Sinorhizobium sp. BG8: one gene and its partner. The protein of the gene in region 1 interacts with the protein of each later gene in a pairwise test. Links are inferred from orthologs where the notes say so. Each region holds a gene or a part of one and is shown in the gene's direction. Other genes may lie near its edges. The genes, in order: ftsH and hflK.

What was found.
Region 2: the proteins of ftsH (region 1) and hflK interact in binary tests that used the Escherichia coli proteins (3 or more experiments, as listed by UniProt). The link is inferred for Sinorhizobium sp. BG8 from one-to-one orthologs.

What each region holds. Positions count from the first base shown.
Region 1 is NZ_CP044011.1:4,333,174-4,336,483, reverse strand. Bases 138-3,130 are described here. They hold ftsH (ATP-dependent zinc metalloprotease FtsH), read left to right. Parts: upstream 138-663; coding sequence 664-2,598; downstream 2,599-3,130. Other genes in these bases: glmM (phosphoglucosamine mutase), read left to right, coding at 2,851-3,130; tilS (tRNA lysidine(34) synthetase TilS), read left to right, coding at 138-456. Outside these bases: more of tilS, read left to right, coding at 1-137; more of glmM, read left to right, coding at 3,131-3,310. UniProt on the Escherichia coli protein: Acts as a processive, ATP-dependent zinc metallopeptidase for both cytoplasmic and membrane proteins. Plays a role in the quality control of integral membrane proteins.
Region 2 is NZ_CP044011.1:3,445,989-3,449,161, reverse strand. The notes cover bases 190-3,045. They hold hflK (FtsH protease activity modulator HflK), read left to right. Parts: upstream 190-993; coding sequence 994-2,097; downstream 2,098-3,045. Other genes in these bases: F3Y30_RS16265 (protease modulator HflC), read left to right, coding at 2,097-3,011; F3Y30_RS16275 (dihydrofolate reductase), read left to right, coding at 326-838; F3Y30_RS16280 (glutathione S-transferase), read left to right, coding at 190-325. In the rest of the region: more of F3Y30_RS16280, read left to right, coding at 1-189.

The sequences.
Region 1 (3,310 bases):
TCGCCGTTACGAGCGTTTCTCGAGAGCGGCATCCTGTCGCGGGTGACCTTCGGACGGGTGGTATACGATCGGCGCAAGGACGGGCTCTACATCTACCGCGAATGCCGCGGCATCCTGCCCTTGACGGTCCAGCCGGGCGAAAGACGCCTCTGGGACGGGCGCTACTGGGTCGTCAACGCGTCGCGATCGCCACTCCTCGTCGAGGCGGCAGGTTCGCACCGCATGCCCTATGGGGTTGTGGCGGACGGGAGCGTGCCGGACGCTGTCGCGAAGAGGGCGGGACGGGCCGCGCCCAGCCTGAAAACCTCGGGCGGAGAGCCCCCGGGGGCCGCCGTTTCAGTCGAGGCGCATCTTGCCCCCTACGACCGTTTCCTTCCCGCCTTCGATCTGGAGCTCGCCAATGCACTTGCACCCACGTTCGGGCGGGAGCCGTTTCCCTCACCGTTCGGCGGGTGAGGAGCGGTTGCCCGGCTGCCTGCCGCACATGCCTTCCGCCGGGTCGCTCGCCGTTCGCGGCCGAGAAAGACCGGTGCCATTCAAGAAGATTCGATAAAAGCCTCAGGGTTGTGCGGTTTGCCTTGGCAAGGACATGCTCCGACCCTATGTTAGGCGACAGTGAAGCGGCCAGGAAAGCCACGGCCGAGAAAGTGCCCGGGAAGTTCGATGAATCCTAATTTCCGCAATTTTGCCCTGTGGGCAATTATCGCTCTGTTGCTGATCGCCCTGTTCAGCATGTTTCAGACGAGCCCCGCCCAGACCGGCTCGCGGGAAATCCCCTATTCGCAGTTCCTCAAGGAAGTGGACTCGAACAGGGTGAAAGAGGTGGTGATTACCGGCGGTAAGGTTGTCGGCAGCTACGTCGAGACCGGTGCGACCTTCCAGACTTTCTCTCCGGCAGTCGACGACTCGCTGGTCGACAGGCTTCAGTCCAAGAACGTCGTCATCAACGTGCGCCCGGAGACGGACGGCTCGTCCGGGTTCCTCAGCTATATCGGTACGCTGCTGCCGATGCTTCTTATCCTCGGTGTCTGGCTGTTCTTCATGCGCCAGATGCAGGGTGGCTCGCGTGGCGCCATGGGCTTTGGAAAGTCCAAGGCCAAGCTCCTGACCGAAGCGCATGGTCGCGTGACCTTCGCGGACGTTGCCGGCGTGGACGAGGCCAAGCAGGACCTGGAAGAGATCGTCGAGTTCCTGCGCGACCCGCAGAAGTTCCAGCGTCTCGGCGGACGTATTCCGCGCGGCGTGCTGCTCGTCGGCCCGCCCGGCACGGGTAAGACCCTGCTCGCACGCTCGGTGGCGGGCGAGGCGAACGTGCCCTTCTTCACGATTTCGGGTTCCGACTTCGTTGAAATGTTCGTCGGCGTGGGTGCGTCCCGCGTCCGCGACATGTTCGAACAGGCCAAGAAGAATGCACCCTGCATCATCTTCATCGACGAAATCGATGCGGTCGGCCGTCATCGCGGCGCCGGTCTCGGCGGCGGCAATGACGAGCGCGAGCAGACGCTGAACCAATTGCTCGTCGAGATGGACGGTTTCGAGGCCAACGAAGGCATCATCCTCATCGCCGCGACCAACCGCCCCGACGTCCTGGATCCGGCGCTCCTGCGTCCGGGCCGTTTCGACCGGCAGGTTGTCGTGCCGAACCCGGATATCGTCGGCCGCGAGCGCATCCTGAAGGTTCACGTCCGCAACGTGCCGCTGGCGCCGAACGTCGATCTCAAGGTTCTGGCTCGCGGTACCCCCGGCTTCTCCGGCGCGGATCTGATGAACCTCGTCAACGAGGCTGCCCTCATGGCGGCACGCCGCAACAAGCGCCTCGTCACGATGCAGGAGTTCGAGGACGCCAAGGACAAGATCATGATGGGTGCGGAGCGTCGCTCCTCGGCCATGACCGAGGCCGAGAAGAAGCTCACCGCCTATCACGAGGCCGGCCACGCCATCGTTGCGCTCAACGTTCCTGTCGCGGATCCTCTGCACAAGGCGACGATCATTCCGCGCGGTCGCGCTCTCGGCATGGTCATGCAGCTGCCCGAAGGCGACCGCTATTCGATGAGCTACAAGTGGATGGTCTCTCGCCTCGCCATCATGATGGGAGGACGCGTGGCCGAAGAAATCACCTTCGGCAAGGAGAACATCACGTCAGGTGCATCCTCCGACATCGAGCAGGCGACGAAGCTTGCGCGCGCCATGGTCACCCAGTGGGGCTTTTCCGATCAGCTGGGCCAGGTCGCCTATGGCGAGAACCAGCAGGAAGTGTTCCTCGGTCACTCCGTCGCGCAGTCGAAGAACGTTTCTGAATCGACGGCACAGAAGATCGACAATGAAATCCGCCGCCTGATCGACGAGGCCTATACCGAGGCCAAGCGGATCATCACCGACCAACACCACGAGTTCGTGGCACTGGCGGAAGGGCTGCTGGAATACGAAACGCTCACCGGCGAGGAAATCAAGGCCCTGATCCGTGGCGAGAAGCCGGCGCGCGATCTTGGCGACGATACGCCCCCGAGCCGCGGTTCGGCCGTTCCGAAAGCCGGTCCGAAGAAGGACGGCACCAAGGGCGGGGAGACCGAAGGCGGTCTCGAACCACAGCCCCAATAGGACGCGCAGTCGCAATTCCGACCGACCGGCCGCAGGCGAAAGCCTGGCGGCCGGTTTCATATTGGTAACAGCCTGTAACGAATTCTGATGGCGGCAGTGCTGTTCTTTGCTAAAAATTGTGGCAAACAGAGCGGCAGGCCGACGTTCTCGAGGACGATGGCAGGGGAAGGTCATAAGAAGCCTCCATGCTTGCGCGCCGGATGATCTCCGGACTCTTTCGGCAGCATGGCGCAAGAAACTTCAGGAGGTGACATGAAACGTCGCTACTTCGGTACGGATGGCATCCGGGGACAATCTAATACCTTTCCGATGACGCCAGACCTCGCCATGCGGGTCGGCATTGCCGTCGGAACCATTTTCAGGCGCGGCACGCATCGCCATCGCGTCGTGATCGGCAAGGACACACGGCTCTCGGGCTACATGCTGGAGAACGCCATGGTTGCCGGGTTCACCGCAGCCGGCGTCGATGCCTTCGTTCTCGGCCCGATCCCCACGCCCGCTGTCGCGATGCTGACCCGATCGCTGCGCGCGGATATCGGCGTGATGATCTCCGCCTCCCACAATCCCTTCCAGGACAACGGCATCAAGTTGTTCGGCCCCGACGGCTACAAGCTTTCGGACGAGCTGGAAAACCAGATCGAGGAGCTTCTCGAGCGGGATATCGCCTCGCAGCTCGCCAAGGCCGATGAAATCGGCCGCGCCAAGCGCATCG
Region 2 (3,173 bases), 890 kb from region 1 along the record:
GCTCGCCTACTATGCCGGCGTGGTGGAACCGATGCAGGTCGCCCACATGTGCGGCGCCACGGTGGTCAATGCCGAGCTTGCCCGGCTTCACCAGGCGATGTGCGAGCGCATGATCGAGACGCTCTCGACCAGACCCTATGTGCTCGGGGACCGGCCCTCATCGGTCGACATCATCGTATCGTCCTCGCTGATGTGGATGCGCGATCTGCTGCCCGAAAGCGAGGCCATCGATCGCTACATACAAAGAATGGCCGAGCGTCCGGCCCTGCAACGCGCGCAGGCGCGGGAGCAGGCGGAAGGACCCGAACAGGCGGAAGGAAACTGAATGGCAAACCCGAAGATCGTTCTCGTCGTGGCGGTTGCGCGCAATGGCATCATTGGCCGCGACGGGGATCTGCCTTGGAGACTGCCTTCGGACCTGAAGCGCTTCAAGCGGGTGACGATGGGCAAGCCTATCGTCATGGGGCGCAAGACGTTCACCTCGATCGGCAGGCCGCTTCCCGGACGGCCCAACATCGTCATCACCCGCGATCCTTCGTTTGCGGCCGACGGGGTGTCGGTCGCGCGCAGCCTCGATGAGGCGCTGGAGCAAGCCGGTCGGTCCGCCGCAGAGCTCGGGGTGGACGAAATCTGCATTGTCGGAGGCGGCGAGATCTACCGGCAGGTCTTCGCGAAGGCCGACGTCATCCACGTCACCGAGGTCGATGCGGAGGTGGAAGGCGACACCCGTTTCCCGGACATCGACACGACGCGCTTTTCGAGGGTGTTCGAGGAACCGATGGAGCGCGGCGAAAAAGACAGCCACGCGATGCATTTCGTAACTTGGAAGCGTATTTAGAGCATTTTGCTGGACTATTTTGACGCATTTCTCCGTAAGTTGGTTCGTCTCCGTTGAAAGGCCGTCGGCTGATACCTATAACGGGATCACTTCATATGACGCCGAAAAACATTTCGCGCATGTGAGATAGGGAGTTTCCAGAGAAAGAGGTATTGATGCCCTGGAGCAATCAAAACGGCGGCGGCGGCCCGTGGGGCGGCGGCGGCAACAATCAGGGACCGTGGGGGCAAGGCCCGAACCGTCCGCGTGGCGGCGGCGGCGGCCCGCCGGACCTCGAGGAGATCATCCGCCGTGGCCAGGACCAGCTGAAGAATGTCATGCCGGGGGGCTTCAACGGCGGCGTCGTCATCATCGCGCTGCTTCTGATCGGCGTGTTTTGGCTGATGAACTCGATCTACACGGTCCAGCCGGACGAGCGCGGCGTCGAATTGCGTTTCGGCAAGCCGAAGGAAGAAGTGTCCATGCCGGGCCTGCACTTCCACTTCTGGCCGCTTGAAACCGTCGAGCTGGTGAAGATCACCGAGCAGCAGCAGAACATCGGCCGCAAGGGCGCATCGGTCAATTCCGAGAATTCCGGACTGATGCTTTCGGGCGACCAGAACATCGTGAACGTGCAGTTCTCGGTACTGTACTCCGTCACCGATCCCAAGGCTTACCTCTTCAACCTCGAATATCCGGCCGAAACCCTGCAGCAGGTTTCCGAGAGCGCCATGCGCGAAGTCGTCGGCCGCCGTCCTGCCCAGGACATCTTCCGCGACAACCGCCAGGCGATCGCCGAAAGCGTGAAAGCGACGATCCAGGCGACGATGGACTCCTACGGTTCCGGCATCTCGGTCAACACGGTCGCGATCGAGGACGCATCGCCGCCGCGTGAAGTGGCCGACGCCTTCGACGAAGTGCAGCGCGCCGAGCAGGACGAAGACCGCTTCGTCGAGGAAGCCAACCAGTACGCCAACCAGAAGCTAGGTCTCGCACGAGGCCAGGCCGCTCAGGTCCGCGAAGAGGCGGCAGCCTACAAGGACCGCGTCGTGAAGGAAGCGGAAGGTGAAGCGCAGCGCTTCGTCTCGATCTACGAGCAGTATGCGACGGCGCCCGAAGTCACACGCAAGCGTCTGTTCCTCGAAACCATGGAAAGCGTCTTGAAGAATTCCAAGAAGGTTATCATCAACGAGGGCGAGAGCCGGCAGGGCGTGGTGCCCTTCCTTCCGCTGAACGAACTCGGCAAGGCTGCGCAGACGCAGGCGGGAGGGAGCCAGTAATGGGTAACCGTTTTCCCGCCATCCTGATCGGCATCGCCGTCATTCTCTTCATCGCCTATTCGTCCGTCTTCGTCGTGAACGAACGCCAGCAGGCCATCGTCGTGCGCTTCGGCCAGATCCAGGACGTCAAGTCGGAGCCGGGCATCTACTTCAAGCTGCCCTTCGGCTTCATGGATGCCGACAGCGTCCAGTACGTGCAGGACCAGGCGCTTCGCTTCGATCTGGACAACATCCGCGTCCAGGTATCGGGCGGCAAGTTCTACGAGGTCGATGCCTTCGTGGTCTACAAGATCACCGATGCGCGCACGTTCCGCCAGACCGTCTCGGGTGACCGGGAAGCGGCCGAATCGCGGCTCAGAACCCGTCTCGATGCGGCTCTGCGCCGGGTCTACGGTCTGCGCGGTTTCGAGTCCGCACTGTCCGAAGAGCGGTCCTCGATGATGCGCGAAGTGCGCAACGAGCTTTCCCGCGACGCCGAGACGCTCGGACTGACGATCGAGGACGTACGGATCCGCCGCACCGACCTGACGCAGGAAGTCTCGCAGCAGACCTTCGACCGGATGAAGGCCGAGCGTCTTGCCGAGGCCGAACTGATCCGCGCACGAGGCAACGAAGAAGGGCAGCGCCGCCGCGCCATCGCCGACCGTCAGGTCGTCGAGATCGTCGCGGAAGCCCAGCGCGATTCCGAAATCCTGCGAGGCCAGGGCGATGCCGAACGCAACCGCGTCTTCGGCGAGGCCTTCTCGAAGGATCCGGGCTTCTTCGACTTCTACCGGTCGATGAGCGCCTACCGCGAGGCAATGGGAAGCTCCGACACGACGCTCGTCCTGTCTCCGAACTCGGAATTCTTCCGTTATTTCGAAGACGCCAACGGAACGAAGCCGCCGGCAACCGCACCGGTGCCCGCCGACTGACATTCATCCGGCGGCAACGCCGGGTAGAATCCCCAGACTTTCAGAAGGGCCGGTCTCGTACCGGCCCTTTCGATTCTGCGGAGGAATAAATAACGGAGCGTACACGGCAAATTGCCTTGGCGCTGATGCGTGAAGCGGTGGATAATAGCGGAACTGTCCGTT